4 regions of the Sporosarcina sp. P1 genome follow, and region 2 is predicted to be linked to each of the others. Evidence: riboswitches for the same ligand, from Rfam matches in the RefSeq annotation. Region 2 holds a riboswitch; each other region holds the start of a gene.
What was found. A riboswitch is a leader RNA that binds a small molecule or an ion and turns the genes downstream of it on or off. The one in region 2 is predicted to bind cobalamin.
Positions count from the first base shown of each region.

Region 1: linked by a shared signal. The riboswitch ahead of CSV73_RS12570 (ABC transporter substrate-binding protein) and the one ahead of CSV73_RS06435 (ribonucleoside-diphosphate reductase subunit alpha) in region 2 are both predicted to bind cobalamin.
Region 3: linked by a shared signal. The riboswitch ahead of CSV73_RS03610 (ribonucleotide reductase N-terminal alpha domain-containing protein) and the one ahead of CSV73_RS06435 (ribonucleoside-diphosphate reductase subunit alpha) in region 2 are both predicted to bind cobalamin.
Region 4: linked by a shared signal. The riboswitch ahead of CSV73_RS09285 (DUF4430 domain-containing protein) and the one ahead of CSV73_RS06435 (ribonucleoside-diphosphate reductase subunit alpha) in region 2 are both predicted to bind cobalamin.

Region 1 is NZ_PDYS01000014.1:3,144-8,250, forward strand. It holds gene argS (arginine--tRNA ligase) at 1-1,573, shown strand, start outside; cobalamin riboswitch at 2,009-2,135, shown strand; gene CSV73_RS12570 (ABC transporter substrate-binding protein) at 2,277-3,263, shown strand; gene CSV73_RS12575 (FecCD family ABC transporter permease) at 3,256-4,248, shown strand; gene CSV73_RS12580 (adenosylcobinamide amidohydrolase) at 4,251-5,107, shown strand, end outside.
Region 2 is NZ_PDYS01000004.1:59,457-64,563, forward strand. It holds gene CSV73_RS06430 (flavodoxin) at 1-369, opposite strand, end outside; gene CSV73_RS06435 (ribonucleoside-diphosphate reductase subunit alpha) at 357-2,579, opposite strand; cobalamin riboswitch at 2,739-2,914, opposite strand; gene CSV73_RS06440 (alanine/glycine:cation symporter family protein) at 3,403-4,824, opposite strand; gene CSV73_RS06445 (glycerate kinase) at 4,900-5,107, opposite strand, start outside.
Region 3 is NZ_PDYS01000002.1:149,982-155,088, reverse strand. It holds gene CSV73_RS03620 (YibE/F family protein) at 1-392, opposite strand, end outside; gene CSV73_RS03615 (CdaR family transcriptional regulator) at 541-1,638, opposite strand; gene CSV73_RS03610 (ribonucleotide reductase N-terminal alpha domain-containing protein) at 1,714-2,988, opposite strand; cobalamin riboswitch at 3,162-3,338, opposite strand; gene CSV73_RS16425 (hypothetical protein) at 3,505-3,675, opposite strand; gene mdh (malate dehydrogenase) at 4,047-5,000, opposite strand; gene CSV73_RS03600 (BMC domain-containing protein) at 5,061-5,107, opposite strand, start outside.
Region 4 is NZ_PDYS01000007.1:136,063-141,169, forward strand. It holds gene CSV73_RS09270 (ABC transporter substrate-binding protein) at 1-105, opposite strand, end outside; gene CSV73_RS09275 (ABC transporter permease) at 102-854, opposite strand; gene CSV73_RS09280 (ABC transporter ATP-binding protein) at 851-1,618, opposite strand; TPP riboswitch at 1,706-1,803, opposite strand; cobalamin riboswitch at 1,944-2,131, shown strand; gene CSV73_RS09285 (DUF4430 domain-containing protein) at 2,254-4,266, shown strand; gene CSV73_RS09290 (TetR/AcrR family transcriptional regulator) at 4,414-4,983, shown strand; gene CSV73_RS09295 (YhgE/Pip family protein) at 5,023-5,107, shown strand, end outside.

The DNA of each region.
Region 1 (5,107 bases), on a different contig from region 2:
CATTAAATTGGAATCACCAAGAAGTAAAGAGAACGGAGATTATGCAGCGAATATCGCTATGCAGTTGACAAAACTAGCGAAAAAGCCGCCACGTGCAATTGCGGAAAGTATTTTAGAGCACCTCGATACGAAGAACACCGCAATCGACTCCATTGAAATCGCTGGACCTGGCTTCCTCAATATCCGCTTGAAAACAGACAGCCTCGGGGATATCGTGAAATCTGTCCTGGATCAAGGAGCAGACTACGGACGTTCCGATAGCGGACAGCAACAGAAGATCCAAGTTGAATTCGTATCAGCGAACCCAACAGGCGATTTGCACTTAGGACACGCACGTGGGGCATCCCTTGGAGATTCATTATGTAATATTCTCGACAAAGCAGGCTATGACGTAGCGCGTGAATACTATATCAATGATGCAGGTAATCAAATAAATAATTTAGCGTTATCGATTGACGTTCGTTATTTCGAAGCACTTGGATTGGAAAAAGAAATGCCAGAAGATGGTTATCGCGGCGCAGATATTATTACGATCGCAAAAGGTCTCGTCGAACAATACGGCGACAAGTATGTCCATGTTCCAGAACAAGAGCGACTTGCATTTTTCCGTGAACACGGCTTGAATATCGAACTGGATAAACTAAAGAAAGACTTGACGGACTTCCGCGTTCATTTCGACAACTGGTTCTCGGAAACGTCCCTATATAACAATGGTAAAATCGATGTCGCGCTCAATAAATTACGTGAAAATGGCCATGTCTTTGAAGAAGACGGTGCTACTTGGTTCCGTTCCACTACATTTGGTGACGATAAAGACCGTGTATTGATCAAGCAAGACGGTTCATTCACATATTTAACACCAGACATTGCTTATCACCAAGACAAGCTGAGTCGTGGATTTGATAAACTTATCAATATTTGGGGAGCAGACCACCACGGATATATTCCACGTATGAAAGCAGCTATCCAGGCGCTTGGCTATGACCGCGACACGCTTGAAGTAGAAGTGGCGCAAATGGTTCAGCTTTACAAAGACGGAGAAAAATTCAAAATGAGCAAACGCACAGGAAAAGCCGTCACATTGCGTGAACTCGTAGAAGAAGTAGGACTAGACGCTGTACGTTATTTCTTCGCGATGCGCTCAGGCGACGCACAAATGGACTTCGATTTAGATTTAGCCGTATCCAAATCCAATGAAAACCCTGTCTACTACGCACAATACGCACACGCACGTATTTGTTCGATCTTGCGTCAGGCAAAAGAACAGAATGTAGAAGCGTCAACAGAAAACGTCACGCTATTGCAAGACGAAAAAGAGTTAGAGCTACTGAAGAAACTCGGTGACTTCCCGAAACTAATCAGCGACTCGGCTCGTATGCGCGCACCGCACCGCGTAACAACATACATCCAGGAACTAGCAGCTACATTCCATAGTTTCTACAATGCGAACAAGGTGCTAGATCCGGAAAACAAAGACCTTTCCGAAGCACGTTTGGCATTGATTACAGCTACTAAAACAACGATTGCCAACGCGTTGAAACTTGTAGGCGTTGAAGCACCTGAAAGAATGTAATATATCGAAAATGGCCAAGCGGGTTTACTGCTTGGCTTTTTCTTTTTGAGTGGGAAAGGGGAAGGTAACGTTACGCTACGTTCCAGGCGGACGCGTTCGGGAGGGCCCGCGGTAAGCCAACCAGGTCGCTTCGCTTCCTTTTGGTTGTCTTACCTGTCGAGCTGATCCTCCCCGAGTCGCCGCCTTGCACTTCGCTTCACTGGTGTTTCTTTCTTGAGATAGAGAGTGAAGTTCAAGGGCTTACGGGTGATTAAATTTTGAGGTTGGAAAGGGGAAGGTAACGTTTCGCTACGTTCCAGGCGGACGCGTTTGGGAGGGCTCATCGCGAGGCCTCTCAGCAAAGCGTCCCCCTGCTGGAGCCTCACTCCCTATGTCATACCCAAACCCTCCTATCCCCTGTACAACCAACACTATTATCGCTATAATAAATCATAATTACATATCTTCTAAAAAGGTTCTCGAAAATTGAGATGAAAAGCGAAATCGGTTCAAATCCGATGCGGTCCCGCCACTGTACGTGCGATGCACAAGCCAGGTCACCTGCCTTTTTGGAAAATGAAGTTCCGCAGCAACCTACGAGGATAGGTGTGATGGAAGAGATCACGCATTGATTTCATCCCACCTAATCCTTCGAACTATCGGAGGGTTTTTTTCATGTCTGCGGCTTGCGTAATGCAATACACATATTGAAGGAGGAACACACATGAAGAAGTTTTGGCAACTACTGCTGACGGCTATGCTTGCGGTACTACTACTTGCAGCATGCGGAAGCGACAGTACAAAAGAAGAAACACCGGCAGATGAAAATCAAGCGGGGGAAGAAGCGAAAACAGAACAAGAGTCAACGGATACAACGAGTTACCCATACACCTTGACAGATGCAATTGGCGAAGAAATTACATTTGAACAAGCGCCGGAAACTGTCATTTCATTAATTCCAAGTAACACGGAAATTTTATTCGGTATTGATGCAGGCGATCAAGTCATCGCCGTTACAGAAAATGATGATTATCCTAAAGAAGTAACGGAGCTTGATACCGTAGGGGACTTTACGGTCAACATAGAAAAAGTGATTTCATTGCAACCGGAAGCGGTATTCGCACATGAAATGATGATGGGCTCGAATGAAGAAGGATTGAATCAAATTCGTGACGCAGGCATCCCTGTGATCGTCGTACAGAATGCAGGAACATTTGAAGAAACATATGAAACGATTGAAATGATTGGTGAAGTCATGGACAAAAATGCGGAAGCCAATCAAATCGTCGAAGATATGAAAACGAAAATTGCTGATATCGAAAAGAAAGCAGCAGATATCACGGATAAGAAGCGCGTGTTCGTTGAAAACTCCGATGCACCTGAAATCTATACGGCAGGAAAAGGCACATTCCCACAGCAGTTTTTGGATATCATTAACGCTGAAAACATTGTGACGGAAGAAGGCTGGATTATGATCAGTCCTGAAACGATTGTAGATGAAAATCCGGATGTGATTTTGGCGATCTATAGCTATGTTCCAAATGTCGTAGAAAATATTAAAACGCGTGACGGCTTTGATGCGGTGACTGCGATCAAAGAAGATCAAGTCATTCAACTGGATGAAGATATTACAAGCCGTACAGGTCCACGTTTAGCTGACGGATTAGAATTGTTTGCGAAAGCAATCTATCCGGAGGTATTCGGTGAATAAAACCGTTCTCGCCTACGTCGTGTCGATCGCCACATTGCTTGTGGCGATCTGGCTCGGTGTATCGATCGGTACAGTGAAAATACCAATAGAGACGCTATGGGATCAATCGGACACGACCGCAAGTAATATTTTGTGGAAGATTCGTATGCCGCGTGTGTTGCTGGCTGGAATCGTCGGTGCCTCATTGGCTATTTCAGGGGCTGCTTTTCAAGGGCTACTGAAAAACCCATTAGCTGATCCTTACACCCTCGGAGTGTCATCCGGTGCCTCTGTCGGCGCCGTGATCACACTCTTTTTTGGTATATCGCTGCCGGTCCTTGGCGCTTTCACCTTACCTGTATTTAGTATGATCGGTGCTGCAGTGACGATGTTTTTAGTGATCGGTTTTGCTCGAATGGTCGACCGGTCAATGAAAATGGAAACAATTATTTTAACAGGAATTATTTTCGGTTCATTTCTTGGTTCTGTGTTGTCGCTGATGATCGCGTTGACGCAAGAAGAACTCCGTCAAATTGTTGGTTGGCTTCTTGGTAGCGTATCGATGCGCGGCTGGAATTATATTGTAATGGTCTTGCCGTTTTTCATCATCGGCTCATTCATGCTGTGGCTTAATCGCCGCGAATTGAACGCTTTATTATTCGGTGAGGAACGTGCGCATCATCTTGGAGTCAATGTCAAACAGCGTAAATTGATGATTTTGCTAGGCGGATCGGTATTAACTGGATCGGCTGTTGCGGTGTCCGGAACAATCGGCTTCGTTGGCCTAGTTGTCCCCCATATGACACGTATGTTATGGGGCTCCGATCACCGTCATGTACTGCCGTTATCATTATGTAACGGTGCATCATTATTGATCATTTGCGATCTCGTAGCACGAACGATTATTTCACCGGCTGAATTACCGGTCGGTGTCATTACAGCATTCATTGGCGCTCCGGTGTTTGCCTATATCTTTTACAAACAACGTAGAAAAGGAGCGATGTGAAGATGTTGCAAGTGGAAAACGTATCGGGAAGCTACGGCAAGGAACCGATTGTGCGAAATGTGTCGTTCCACGTGGAAAAAGGAGAAGTTCTCGGAATTTTAGGGCCGAATGGTAGCGGGAAATCCACGTTATTGAAAATTATATCGGGAATTTTGCCGAAACAAAGCGGGAAGGTCATGATTGCAGGAAAACCTTCTGGCGCCTATACCCAAAAGCAATTCGCGCAGCAAGTGGCCGTCTTGCCGCAGCTCCATGCCCATGCCTTTTCTCATAGCGTGAAAGACACTGTTGCTCTCGGTCGTTATCCGTATCAATCGGGGATTTTCTCGAGCTGGTCGGAGTTGGATGAGCGAGCAGTGCAGGAAGCGATGAACTATACAGGTGTCACGCGATATGAAAATACCGCCATTGAATTATTATCTGGCGGCGAGCAACAACGCGTATTTGTTGCACAAGCGCTCGCCCAGCAAGCTCCTATTTTATTATTGGATGAACCGACGAACCATCTAGACATCGCGCATCAGCAACAATTACTCGATACGATCCGTAATCAAGCGAGGCAGAAAGGGATTACGGTCATTTCGGTATTTCATGACATCAATCTGGCCGCTCTTTATTGCGATCGTCTATTGCTGTTGAAGAACGGGGAAGTAGCATCAATCGGCGAACCGCAAGACGTCGTACTCGAGCAAGAGATTCATCACGTATACAACGCACGCGTCAAAACACAGCCCCATCCTGAAATGCCGAAGCCTCAAATGACGCTGTTGCCGAACTTGCAAGAAAAGGTGCAACTATTCAGTGTAAAGAAAGCGGACGTAACGATTCAAGAAGATCATGTATTGTTGCAATCAAGCCA
Region 2 (5,107 bases):
ACCACGCGGACTTTGTTCGATCTTCAGTGGGTCAAAAGGTGAATGATAGAATTTTGCTAGCTTGTCTGCGGCTTTGCAAAATAGATCGTCGCCGCCAAACTGCGTATCCCCTGTGCCAAAGACATAGACGAGCTCGGGTTTGTAACCGACGTCCGCCACGAAGTCTTTTACTTCATCGGGCGTTGCACCTTTTTCCCATGTGAATGAACCGATGCAGAGCGCGTCGTATTCTTTAACGTTTGGAATGACACCGATGCCGATACGATAGGTATCGACTTCGACGCCTTCACTTTGTAAACTTTCCGTAATCAATTCCGCTACTTCCTGTGTGTTGCCACTCCAGGATGCATAGGCGATTAAGAATGACACCACTCGCACTCCTCAATCTCCGCTGCAGTTGAACGCATATAGTACGTGGTTTTCATGCCGGATTTCCATGCCTGCAAGTGCAAATCCAAAATAACAGATGCGCGGATGGAGTTCGGTACATAAATATTGAATGAAATTGACTGATCGATGTGTTGCTGACGCGCGGCGTTTTGCTTGATAGACCAGCGCTGATCGACGATGTAAGCAGAACGACGGTAAATGTCATACGTATTATGATCTAGATCCGGTGCAATAACCGGTAATTTATAGTCTTTCTTCTCTTCATGGTAGAACGGTTTGAATACTGGGTCGATTGACGCTGTTGAACCTGCGATAACCGAAGTTGAACTGTTTGGTGCGACTGCCATCAAGTAGCCGTTCCGCATACCGTTCATTGCCACATCCATGCGCAGTTCACGCCATTTATTCGAATCGTATTCGCGTTGCTCGAAGTATTCGCCCGTTTGCCAATCCGAACCATCGAACAATGGATATGCGCCTTTTTCTTTCGATAATTCCATTGAAGCTTTAATTGTCAAATACGCGATATTTTCATACAGCTCGTCTGCGAAATTCACCGCTTCATCCGATTCCCACTGAATATTTTTCAATGCGAGTAAATGGTGCCAGCCAAATGTGCCAAGTCCAATTCCACGGTAGCGCGCATTTGTGCGTTGTGCTTGTACAACTGGGATTTGGTTCTGATCAATGACGTTATCGAGCATACGCACTTGAATGCGGATCAAACGGTCTAGCACGTCTGCTGTAACCGCTCTTCCAAGGTTAATCGATGACAGGTTACATACAACGAAATCGCCTGGCTTCGTGCGTGTGACGACCATATCGTCTTCTAGTGTTACGGATTCATGTGTAGATGCTGACATATTTTGAAGTATTTCTGAGCACAAATTACTAGAATAAATCATGCCTTCATGCTTATTCGGGTTCATACGGTTTACTTCATCACGGTAGAACATGAATGGCGTTCCTGTCTCGAGCTGGCTACGTAGGATACGCTTCATGATTTCAATCGCTGAAACCGTCTCTCTGGATAAATCTTCATTGCGGACACATTCTTCATACTTCTCGCGGAATGTTCCTTTCCCTTTTGTTTCGTCATAGAAGTCTTCTAATGAATAGCCCATTTTCGTACGGACTTCATGTGGATCGAATAAATGCCAGTCTTCGCGGGACTCGACTTTCTCCATGAATAAGTCCGGCAAGCAAACGCCTGTGAAAATGTCATGTGCGCGCAAACGGTCATCACCGTTATTGAGCTTGAGATCAAGGAATGTGAAGATGTCTTGATGCCATACGTCAAGATAAACGGCTACAGCCCCTTGACGTTGACCGAGTTGGTCGACACTGACTGCTGTATTGTTCAGCTGTTTGATCCATGGGAGAACACCGCTTGATGCCCCTTCGAAGCCACGAATCGATGCACCGCGAGAACGAACTTTCCCCATATAGACACCGATTCCGCCGCCGAATTTCGACAAGTTCGCGATATCAGTGTTGCTGTTGTAGATCCCTTGTAAGGAATCATCCACTGTATCGATAAAGCAACTTGATAGCTGTCCGTGCATCTTGCCTGCATTCGATAATGTAGGTGTCGCAACGGTCATGTACAAGTTGCTCATCGCCCAATATGCTTCGCCGACTTTATGAATGCGGTCTACTGTTTCATCTTGCATTAACGTCATGGCGATGATTAACCAGCGCTCTTGTGGAAGCTCCACTGATTGTTTCTTAAAGTTTACGGTGACGTAACGGTCTACCAATGTTTTCAATCCGATATATGTGAATAAAAGGTCACGAGAAGGATCGAGTAGCTTGCCGATTTCCTGAAGCTCGTCTTGGCTGTATTTCTCTGTCAGAACAGGTGTATATAAACCTTGTTCCACCAAGCGTTCTACATTTTTCGCAAAATCGGTATACACATCCGCTCCACGCAATGCTTTTTGCTTTGCATAGACGTCGAATAAATAAATACGCGCAGCTACAAACGTCCAATACGTGGTCGCTTCATCAATACGGCTTAAAGACTCTAGCACCATCGCATTCGTCCACTCAGTTGCCGAGCTTGCCGGGTGACGCTCCTGGAATTTTTCGCTCGCTTCGATCAACGGTTCGATTTGTTTCTTGCCGAATTCCTCTTGTAAGTTTTCCATCAATAGATTAAGTCCCACAGCTTCTTGAATAATAGCCATTATATCCGCTCCCTTTAGTTAATTAGTTCGGTTATATACTAAATAAAAAAACTCCCAATAAAATCGGGAGTCGTCAATTGACGCTTAGTAGATAGCGGAAAGTTTTAGGCAGACTGAAAAAAGACTGCTTTGTGCTTTCACTCTCCAACCCCGAAGAATGTTTTGCTGAGATGACTGGCAGGTCTACTGGCTGGCACATCGCTCTTCCATCTTTCCTTCCCGCCGAAGCAGTGGTTTTACAAGATAGTCGTCCGTGCCCTCAGTTGCGGGGGCAGCTCCGTTCGTGGCGGATTCCCTTTTAAACGTGGTGGGTACCAATTCATCTAATTGCTGTTACACACTATATATAGTGTATTGATTCATATATAACCCTAACATGTTGTGTTCAAACATGCAAAACAAAAATCGAACCGATGTTCAGAATCCTTCTTCTGAACTACGATTCGACTTTTGTTATTCAGTATTTTATAGTATATCAAACTTTTTACTTCTTGACTAAATTGTTTGTGTGAACGTTTTAATTAGATAGTGAAATTAGTGAGGAGAAGGGATTTCCGCTACAGCAGGGGGACGCTTTCCGAAGGGCGTGGCCTGAGCCAAGCGAACAGCGAAGGGTTCGCTTTGCCGTATTTCTGTGTACTTTGCAGAAATTAAGGCACCTGGCCAGGGTCTCAGACTCACGCTGATCCTCCCGGAGTCGCCAACTGCTTACGCTACAATCCTACTTTCTAACGTAGACCACCTAGAAAATTCACTGTATTTATTAGTTCCAATTCAAAGTCTTAAGATCAAAATATAAAAAGCCCAATATTATCTATCAATATCACAAACGATCTTCTGCTCTTTCAGCTGTTTCTTCCCAACACTCTGCGCCTTTTAAATCAGGGATGCTAGCTGCTTTGAAGACGGGGTTCCTGCCCGCCTTTCGTTGTTTGGTGAAGTCGTCGAGTACTTTGAAGGCAATTTTGCCCAGGAGTAGTATAACGACTAAGTTAATGATGGCCATTAGTCCCATGAATAAGTCGGCCATGTCCCAGACGACTTGTACTTTTGCAACGGCTCCGAAGTAGACCATAGCGAGTACGAGAACTTGGTAGATTCGTTTCCACAAGACGTTAGCGTTGATAAATTCGATGTTCGTTTCGCCATAGTAGTAGTTACCGATGATGGAACTGAAGGCGAAGAACATGATCGCTACGGCGATGAAGTATGGTGCCCATGCGCCTACGTGTACTTCCATGGATGCTTGCGTCAATAAGATACCGTTTGTTTCGCCTGATTGGTACAAGCCGCCAAGTAAGATAATGAAGGCAGTTGCTGAACAGATGATGATGGTATCGAAAAATACGCCTAATGATTGTACGAGTCCTTGTTTTGCTGGGTGCGATACGTTCGCTGTAGCTGCTGCGTTTGGCACACTACCCATACCTGCTTCATTGGAGAACAGACCTCGGCGTACACCTTGCATCATAGCCATACCGATTCCGCCACCCATGATTTCTTTAATACCGAATGCGTGCTCGAAAATTAATGCAATCATCGCTGGAACTTCTGTAATGTTCAATATCACAATATACAATGCTACGATAATATAAAATGTTGCCATTATAGGTACGATAGTCTGCGTTACTTTAACAATACGCTGCACACCACCAAAGACAATTACTGCCGTCAGAGCAATGAGTCCAACTCCTACAGCCCAATGTGGAATGCCGAATACGTCTGTGAACGATTGACTGATTGTGTTCGATTGCACTGCGTTAAAGATGAATCCGAAACACATCGTCAGTAAAATCGCAAAGACAATACCAAGTTTCCGCCAGCCTAACGCTTTTTGCATATAATACGCCGGCCCTCCGCGGAAAGTATCGCCGTCTTTCACTTTATACACTTGCGCCAATGTACTTTCAATGAATGCAGTCGCCATACCGATTATAGCGATAACCCACATCCAGAATACCGCGCCGGGCCCACCGATTCCGATCGCAAGGGCTACCCCTGCTACGTTACCTGTCCCTACACGTGACGCGGCACTAATTGTAAATGCTTGGAATGGCGATACCCCGTCGTTGCTATCCTTCTTCTCAACAATCAGACGGAACATCTCACCAAATAAGCGTACTTGTACAAATTTCGTGCGAATTGAGAAATATAAACCTGTTGCCAATAAAAGTCCGATTAAAACATATGTCCAAATGAAATTATTCGCCGGCCCTACAAGCCAGTTGATTGCATCTTGAAACATCTGACCACCTCCTCGTGTATTCTATACCCTACCCGCCTACTTGCTATGCATCACATAATAAAAAACTATTTTCTACTATCTACTTTGCATGACTATCGACGTTTTGTTTTCCAATAACTCTGCCGCATTTGCCATCAATTCGGTCAACGACTTCTTTCCATCATCCAATGAATGCAATTCGGTGAACCACACAAGAAGCTCTTGACGCGCTGCTTCTTCAATCGCTCCTGAAATGACAATAACCGGAACATCCTCTACCTTCGCAAGCTTCGCAATCCCCATT
Region 3 (5,107 bases), on a different contig from region 2:
TATTTATCACGTTTCACGTCTGTGATACTACCTGTCAGTTCTTCTCCTACCTTCGAATCAATCGAGACAAATAGTTCATTTCCTATATGGTACTGTTGATCGTACGCCCCCGAAGATGAATACTCATTTACCAACTGGACTTCACGACCCATTTCTTCCCCATTCATGATCCTAGCTACTATGTGCTGAACAAATAGGGTATCTTCATTGCCATGCGTATCTGTTACTTCAGTTTTTTCCTCTATCGTTGTATGGATTACCTTAGCGATCGGTCGGTCATAAAATGAATAATTTTGATTTACAAAAACAATGGAACTGATACAGCAAAGTGCTAAGATCAAAAACAAGATCCACTGCCATGTTGTGACGTTTCTAATTCTATTCAAGACAATCCTCCTGGCACTCTTAGGATGAGACACAGATTAATCCTACCATGAATAAGACGTAGGTTTGAAAAAAAAAATCATCTGTTTCTCCATCCAGTAAGAAAAGCTCCGCTTCCCATATAGGAAGCGAAGAAAATTGATCACTTATTCATGACTACTCCTCCATTAAACGCAATGCCAAGTACAACAAAAAGACATCATGTGTACTAGAAACAGATAATCCCGTTAATTGCTCGATCTTTTGCAGCCGGTAAGACCATGTGTTTTTATGGATATGCAGACGCTGTGCAGTATTTTGCATCGATTGATTCTCTTCGAACCATACTGTCAAATTATTTAGCAGGTCTTTATGATCTTCCAGCGTCGCAACTGTACGCTTAAGGAATTCTTGCTTCACCATATCTGGAACGCTCTGCAAAATAATTTCAAGCCGCAGTTCATGCTCAAAGACAATATCGCCGGATCCCTTTGCAGCATTGACAGCACGTTCTGCCTGCGCGAATGATTTAGCTAATTCGAAATACCGTGTGGATGCACCTATACCTGCGACGACTTGTACTTTCTTGCGCCGTTTTATATGAAGCAACAGGAATTCTAATTCATTTTTTACTGTTTGTTGATTCATTTCAGGTAATAATAGTAAGATTTTATTTTGCGCCCAGCGAATCATCTTCATAGAAGGGTGGATATTTTGAATCGATGCGAATGTCTCCATTTCCTCGATCGTGAACTGTTCCAGTAAATCCAGCACTTCCAATACCACCACTTGACGGTAAAGAGTGACGTCGATTCCGAGCAGTGTCCCCCGTTCCATAAATCGTTCATCTTTCTTTGATCCTGTCAGCCAGTCAAAGACGAAGAACTCCACATCACGTACTTTTTCATCCTTCTGCTTTCTTTTCAGGGAGTCCTGGATGAACAGTTCCGCTACGCGTAAGATCAGCTGAGCCTGCGGATGAATCTCGTCTGGATCACCCGTCACACCAAGTACAGCGATCGGTTCGCCTCCAATGATGATTGGCAAGACGATACCCCTACGAACCCCCTGCAGATGCTGCGCTTCCTCATCCCCCATACGGAGCATCGTTTTCTGACGCATACTCAACAGTGCTCCTTCATGGAACTGGTTGATTCGATCGGGTTCTGTACTCGATTGAATGAAGCCTCTTCGATCCGTTAAAATGACTTGCTGCTTAATCAGATTCGATAATTCCGTTACCATTTCATGTCCTAATGTATCAAATTGAAACACCTGTCTCACCTCAAATGGAAACCGTTTGTAATACTTAGTTTACGTCACTTTAGATTCCACTACAATAGAGGAGATTCAGATAAGTCGGACTTCCGGTACTCCACCGCCCCATGCCTTTATGAGCAGCTGTAACAGTTCTGCAGTTTCAATGGTTGGAGATTTCTCTAACATGATAGATCCGCCTTGATCGGTATGGCGCTGTTCTGCAGTGACTCGGTCGATCATCGCGGTTTGCTGTTGACTCGTCGCTTGGTTTATCGACTGATGCGTGACTGCGGCTGCTTTGCGCAAAGGGATTTGCATCCCGCTTTGATACGATGCCACCTCCAAGTAGCGGTTTATTTCTTCCGCTACTTCTTCAATAAATAGGAGGGCCTTCTCTGAATGCAAACCAATTTTCTGGTCAGCTATAGCGGTTTCCCAACCTGCCACTTCAACTCGTAAAGTATGTCCCCATATGCTCTCAATGCCGTTTAGTAAACGCACAAGTATGGTACAAGTACGGGCCAACTCCGTTTCCTGCATTACGTTCGGCAATTGAATATATGAGGACAATGCAGCTTTTTCCTGTCTTTTTTCATTGTGAAAATGTACAACAATTCCTTCACTTCCAAGCAGCTGTTTCATCAAACCAATGGCAGAAACTTTTTTATACGCAATAGAGGAACCGTCAGCAGCATCGGGAAACCATTCACTGTTGGAGTTGCCATGCGAACAACTCAAAGCGCGCTCTGTTTGTTCAGCTTCAAATAAACTCCAAGAGCCGCACGCTTTTACTTGTTCCATAAAATAATCGGGTATACGTATATGCTTTTCTTTTACTTTGCTCGATAAAAATGATGCGATTCTACTGTCAGCAATATCCATGGTATATTGCTCTACTCTCGTCTTTCGCCGATAGAATGTCTTACCGAAGAACGACATCACTTCAGCTGGTAAAGTCACATAGCCATGACTCAGTAGCCAATATGCTTCCTGTACTTTTTGTAGGCGCTGGATAGTTTCATGCTGCATGGCGGCCATTGCTATGAGCATAATCCTCTCTTGAGGCAGTCCTATCGGTTTGTCATAATAATCCGATGTTACAAATTCATTCATATATTGTTGCAACAGTGCAGGAGGTATCAATCGATCGCGTTCAGCTACAATCTGTAAGCCAAGCCATTTGATTTCGCTTGCTGAATAGTCATAGATCCATTGACCATATAATCCATCCTGTAACAGTTTCCTGACTACTTGATGAAATCCTGAATACACAGGTCTTCCACGCTGTTGTTCTACTTGTTTATACAATAACTGCAACAGTTCACGTTCATGTATACATTCCTTCTTCTGTTCAAATACTCTCATGTCACGGTCTCCTTTCGTAAACAACAAAAAACAATCATTCCGCCTCTTCGGCAAGATGATTGCAATAGTTGTGAATGAGGAAACAAATTCAGGCATCTTTAAAATACTCCATACAAAAATGCATAGATGCAGATACCTTTTTTGCTTCCACTCCTCAACCCCCGAAGAAAGTGTCGCTTTGACGATACGTGGCAGGTCTCCTGGCTTCACTTCATCCTTCCGCTAATGCCTTCCCATGTCTCCATAGTGGCTAATTTTAGCGGTCGTCCGTGTGTACAGTTGCGGGGACAGCTCCGGTTTACGGATTCCCTTTTACACCTTGATAGGTACCAGCGTATCGTGCAAACTCATATATTTGATTGATTTCATTTTATCATGGATAACATAGAGGGTGGTAGCGTTTGTTTTTATTAAGGAAGTCCACATAAACAAATAGGGTGCCTATGCACTAAACTACTGTGAAAACATCCACAATCGTTTTTTGCTAGGCACCCTGTATCGAGTTTTCTTCATTACTTACATGAGTTGTTGTTCGCATAGACAGCCGCAATCCGCCAATCCTTGAACGTATGCCTCTTGCCATGTGATCCCATGGATGAAACCATTCTCCGAGTAACCTGTGATCAAATAGAATGTTTCGTTCTGCTCTGGTAGTGATGAATTGTTCTGATAGTCGTTGTTCTTCATAAGAATTACCTCCTGGATTTTATATTTTTCATAGTATATGCCTTATCGGGGAATAAAAGAACATTTTTTCGCTCTTATTGATAAAAGGCTATTTGATAGCGCTTACATTTTAGAAGCGAAGGAAATAAGTTCTTTATATATTTCCGAGTAAGTTTACTAAAGGCATATTTTATATTTCAGTGAATTCTGTTTATTGTATCATTCAAATAAATAAAAGTAAATATAAAAGTTATCATTTCGAATGAAGTTTTACGTTTTTTTGAAGAGAACCTATGACTTCTGTATCATTCCATTATAAAACACGGTCTGTAAAATTCTTTCCATACAAAAAATCTCCCTAAGTCCTCTTTACGACTTAGAGAGATCAGTAGTTATAAGGACATTTGCTTTTCGCAAATGTCGATGACTGCTCTGACAGAGTCAGCTGACTGATCAAGTGCTGTTTGTTCTTCCTTTGTTAACGGAAGTTCAATCACACTTTCGATACCATTGCCCCCGAGAACAGTGGGTACGCCTAAGTAAATATTTTGATATCCATATTCACCCTCTAAATAAGCGATGGACGGCAAAATTCGTTTCTTATCTTTAATAATTGCCTCAGCCATCTCTACTAAAGCCGCAGCGGGTGCGTAATAAGCGCTACCATTACCTAGTAGTGAGACAATTTCACCGCCGCCTTTTCGAGTACGCTCCACAATGGCTTCTAGCCGTTCATTCGATATGATTTTATCCAACGGAATGCCGCCGGCGTAAGAGTAACGCACAAGTGGCACCATATCATCTCCGTGTCCGCCAAGTACAAAGCCCGAAATATCCTCTACAGAAATATTCAATTCTTCGGAAATGAACGTATTGAAACGTGCAGTATCAAGCACACCTGATTGTCCAATTACACGATTTTTAGGAAATCCAGTTGTTTTATAACATACATATGTCATCGCATCTACCGGATTACTTAAAATCAGCACGGTGCTGTCTGGGGCATGACGCTTCACTTGCTCGGAAACGGAACGCATAATCTTCGCATTGGTTGCAACTAAATCATCGCGACTCATACCTGGTTTACGCGCAACACCCGCAGTAATGATAACCATTGCTGCACCTTCAATATCCTCGTAATTAGATGTACCTGTAATGCGAGAATTAAATTGTTGTACAGGACTCGTTTGAAGAAGATCTAGTGCTTTACCTTTGGTTGGATTAGAGAGATCCGGTATATCGACTAATACGATGTCACCTAGTTCTCTCTGCGCTGCCATCAATGCTACGGTTGAACCGGTATGACCAGCTCCAATGACTGCAATTTTATGTCGTTTGAAAGCCATGGAAACCACTCCTTTCTATAGATTTCACTATGAGTAATACGCTTATAGCACATGTATGCCTCAGTCTTTCTTCGGCGCCTTCTTCACTTCTGCCAGTTTCTTTACTT
Region 4 (5,107 bases), on a different contig from region 2:
TTCATTGTTCGGTGTCTCTTCTTGATTGGCAGGGGTTGTATCATTTGTACATCCAGCTAGAAGTAGAAGAAGACACGTGATGCTAAGGAACAGACGTTTTTTCATTGATGATTCCTCCATTGTAAAAAGTATTTTTCTATTACGACAACGAGTAAAAAGAAGATAATGCCTACTGCCGAAAGCAAGACGATCGGTGCGAATACAGCAGCACTATCAAATTGCGTCATCATTCTTCTGCTGAAATATCCAAGTCCTGCCTGCGCGCCTAACCATTCTCCAATGGCCGCACCAATTACGCTAAGTGTGACCGCCACTTTGAGTCCAGAGAAGAAAGATGGCAAAGCGGAAGGTAGGTCTAGCTTATAGAAGATATCTTTGGCGGATGCGCCCATTGTCATCATTAACTCACGTAAGTTCTTATCTGACGAGCGTAAGCCGTCGAATACGCTGACGGTGATCGGGAAAAAAGTGATCAGGACGGTGACTGCGACTTTACTCCAAATGCTGTAGCCGAACCACAAGACAAAAATCGGTGCAAGCGCAATGACCGGAATCGTTTGCGACGCGATCAAAATAGGGTAAAAAGCTTGCTCAATTGGTTTCTTACTATACATCGCAATCGCTAGTGTGGATCCGATGATGATCGAAATCGATAAGCCGATCAAAATAGTTAAAGCAGTCGGAGGTAAGTGATGGATAAACAGCTCCGTTTTCAGCTCCCATAATCTGATCAGAATCGCTGAAGGGGACGGGAAGAGGAAGCTTTTGTCGTAAAGTCGTGCTGCGATTTCCCATATGCCAAGAAGGATTGCAACGAGAAGTATAGACCAACTATACGAAGTCATCTTCTTCATAGCCGCGCCTCCGAACGAAGCTCGTTAATCAGTTGCTCTTTCAGTTCCATCAGTTCCGGTCGTGCCAAGTCCCGCATAGTGCGTGGTCGGCTGAGAGGCACGAAGACTTCGCGAATCGCCTGTACCGGTTTTTCAGCAAGTACAAAGATGCGATCGGATAGGAATAAGGCTTCGTCAATATCATGTGTGATGAAGACAATCGTTTTATCGAGCTTTTGCCATTGATCGATTAGCCACTCTTGCATCGTCAGCCGCGTAATCGCATCTAGTGCGCTAAATGGCTCGTCCAATAATAAAATATTTGAGCCAGTCAGGATTGTGCGCAAAAAAGAAACACGTTGTCGCATCCCGCCTGATAAGTTTCCAGGATAGGCGTTTTCTTCTCCTGCCAGTCCGAAGTCAGCAAGTAACTGGATGATTTCATCGGAAGAAGGTTTACGTTTTTGAAGCTCTACAGGTAATTGAACATTTTCAAGAATCGTCCGCCACGGCATGAGTAAGTCTTGCTGCGGCATATAGCCAACCTTGCCTAACCGCTTCGTTGTCACTTCTCCGTCCAATAAAATCTGTCCACTGTCAGGGTTCTCTAGGCCAGTGATGAGTCGAAATAACGTGCTTTTGCCATAGCCGCTTGGTCCAATGATGCTAACGAATTCGCCTTCCTTCACGTGCCAGTCAACTTGATCGAAAATAACAGTTGGTTTCGAAGCTTTCGTTGCTTGATAATGAAAAGAGACATTAGTAAACTCTAAAACTTTATTCATCATATTCTTACCACTTCTCATTTCTTAAAAAAATTCACACAAAAAAACCACTTCTCTATGCGAAGCGGTTGCATAGTACGGATAAAATCCGTCATATGTCCACTTCCCTCCGCTAGCATTATCTAGAGCAGGTTCAAGGGTTAAGGCGAACGCCTCTCTCAGCAAAAGCACCCCTAGTGTTTATCCATCTCTTATCGTTACATAGTCTGAAAAGATAGTCAAGATAGCGTTTAGAGAAATCGGTATAGGATAGAAGCCTGTAAATAGATGAACCGTCAAATATTACGCTATTGCAATTGTTATGTCGACTCCTTATGATAAAGAGGAGTTTATAGCGTATTTTGGTGTCTTGCTAGTTTGCAAGACTTAAAAAGGAATCAGGTGAAAATCCTGAACGGTCCGGCCACTGTAATTGGAAAGTGACTTCAGACAACCACTGGTATTCGTACTGGGAAGGTTGAAGTTGCGTTGGTATCCAAAAGTCAGGAGACTTACCATAATACGATGCTTACAACCTTCCGGAAAAAGGTGTGTATGTGGTGTTGTATTAGGTATGTCTAAACACGCATCCATCCATCCTAGTCTCTTTCCGGAGGCGGGATTTTTTTATTGAAAAAAATAGGGGGTAGGAGTCGTTGAAGAAAGGTAGTCGAGTAAGCAAGACGTTTTCTGTGTTAGTAAGCTTGTGGTTGATGTTGTCGTTTGTAACTCCGACAGTACAAGCCGTGGATACAGGAGTAGAGAAAACAGAAGGAACAGTTGAAGAGCTGGCAAATGTAAACACTACTGCGAATCATACTCCGGCTATACCAGAAGTTATTCGTACGGTAGACGAGATGCTAGCGGATACGTTACGTTTTTATGAAGTAGAGAGATATAATAAGGATAATTTCAGATGGGGTATGCCGGGAATTAGTTGGACGGAACTGGTTGGATTGGGCGCATCTAGTTCGCAATTAATTGATGGTACAGCACGATTACCAGAGTGGATTACTAAAGATCCAGAATTAAATAGTGACGAGTCAGATACAGACCATATCCGTTATATCTTTGGTTTGCTGGCAGTAGGGAAGGATCCAACTACTGCGTGGGAAACGAATCGTAATCTGTATGCAGAGTTAGCGGCACAACAAAAAGCAGATGGATCAATTGGTCCTATAAATAAACACGCCTGGGCGATGCTCGCTTTAGATACAGGTATGAAGCGTGGGCAGGACGTAGGAACATGGAATGCTGAAGCGAAAGAAAAAGCGTTACAACATTTGTTAAAGCAAGAAAAGGAAAAGGGTGGATTTTCTCTTTCATTAAACGTACAAGACAAAGCTGATCCCGATATGACAGCGATGGTCTTATTGGCACTAGCAAATTATCAAGATGATAGTGCGGTGAATACAGCCATTGAACGAGCAAAACACGTCTTACGCGAACAACAACTGGATACAGCTGGCTGGGGCGCTTGGGGAGAAAACTCCAACAGTATTGCGACTGTCATTTCAGGACTGGTTGCTTCAGGAGAAGACGTTACATCTATCGAATGGCAAAAAGATGGGAAATCACCTGTAGATGCATTAAGCAAATTCCAAATGAAAAATGGAGCATTTGCATTCACTTTACCAGCCGATCAATGGGTCAATACGATAGCTGTCGAACAATCTTTAATTGCACTACAAGAAATTAAAACGGGTAAATCTGTCTGGCAACAATTTTCTGAAGAAGAAACTATAGAGCCACCAGTACATCCAACGAATATTACATTTTCCGTAGAAACACGAACAATGAATATGGGGGATATTATTAGCCCAAAACAGTTGGAAATTGAGTCGGGGGATACGGCGTTCACGGTACTACAACGTGAAGTAGAAAGTGGCTCAATACCATTCAAATTTACTGGTGTAGGTCCAACCCTATACGTGAAAAGCATTAATAATGTAGCGGAATTTGATGGCGGTCCGCTAAGTGGCTGGATGTATTCAGTCAATGGTGAGTTCCCGCAGTATAGTGCTGGAATTTATGAATTAAAGAAAGATGATATTTTACGTTGGCAGTATACAACGAACTTGGGAGCAGATCTAGGAGATAACTGGAATCCTACACCGAACCCTGATCCAAAACCTGAACTCTCGGTCAAAACACCTGAAAATGTAAAAGCGACAGTTACAGATAGGAAGCTTCAAATTCAAGTGAAAGATGAAAAGACTGGAGAACTGCACCCGGCAAAAGTAGAAAAAACAGAAGTGGTTGACGGAAAGATGATCGTTCAAATCGGGGAAGCGGGTAAAGTGCTGGATGCAGTTGAAGGTCTCGAACTGTCTTCAGAAATACTGCAAGTTGTAGTGATCGAAAATGATCAACCCTATACGTATTTCGATTCTGAAAATGAAGTTCAAACGATGAAAGAGTGGACTATCACGTTTTCAGATACATTACAACATGATGCTGCGAACTTAGAAAAAGTAGTCGTGAGAAATGCAATGGGTGAAATGGTTACGGTTTCTACAACACTCGGAGAAGATGGGAAATCAGTAAAAATCAAGCCGATTGCTAGATATACTAAAGGCGAACTCTATTATTTAACGATTACCGAAGTGAAATCAGCAAACGATAAAGTAATCAAAGAACCGATTCGCAAAGTATTTATAATCGAATAAAAAATTGAAGACTATCATACAAGTCAGTACCATATGGCTTGTATGGTAGTCTTTTGTGTAATATCTTGCATTTATCTATAAATCTATGTAATATAATGACTAGAAGACCGAAACGGTATTCCGGTCATTTCTGAAGGAAGTGTCATAATGGATCGTAGAGAAGAAATTATATTGGCGGCTGAAAAATCGTTTACGATGTTTGGATATAAAGCGACGACGATGGATCAAGTAGCGAAGATTGCGAATGTGGGGAAAGGTACAATCTATACATTTTTCTCGAATAAAGAAGAGTTATTTCATTCAATTGTCTGGAAAATGGTTGAAGAAATGAAAAACGTCTCCGAACAGACAGCTAAAGAAGGCGCGTCATTTCAAGAGAATGCCCATGCGCGTATTATGCAATTGTTGAAATTTCGCGAGACCCATCAGTTATTTATTAAATTGATCGAAGAAGAGAAAGAGTTACGAACACCTGCTGTAGGAGACGTGTTAACGTCTATAGAGAAGGAAATATTAAAATTCATTGCAAGAAAGATTGATCGCGGTGTCGCAAAAGGTGAATTAAAGCCATGTGACAGCGAGCTAATTGCATATCTTTTATTCAAAACGTATTTAGCACTAGTTAACGATTGGTCAAAGACGCATCATGAACAACTGACGGAAAAGCAAATCACGGACGTGTTGAACGATACGATCTTTTCCAGTTTGTTAGTGTAACGTGCGAATGACAGAATATAGAGTGAGGGTTTATATTACATGAATAAAATTTGGTTTATAGTTAGACGCGATCTTCGGAATATCTTCAAGAATAAAGCAGCACTCATTGTCATTGCGGCGATTG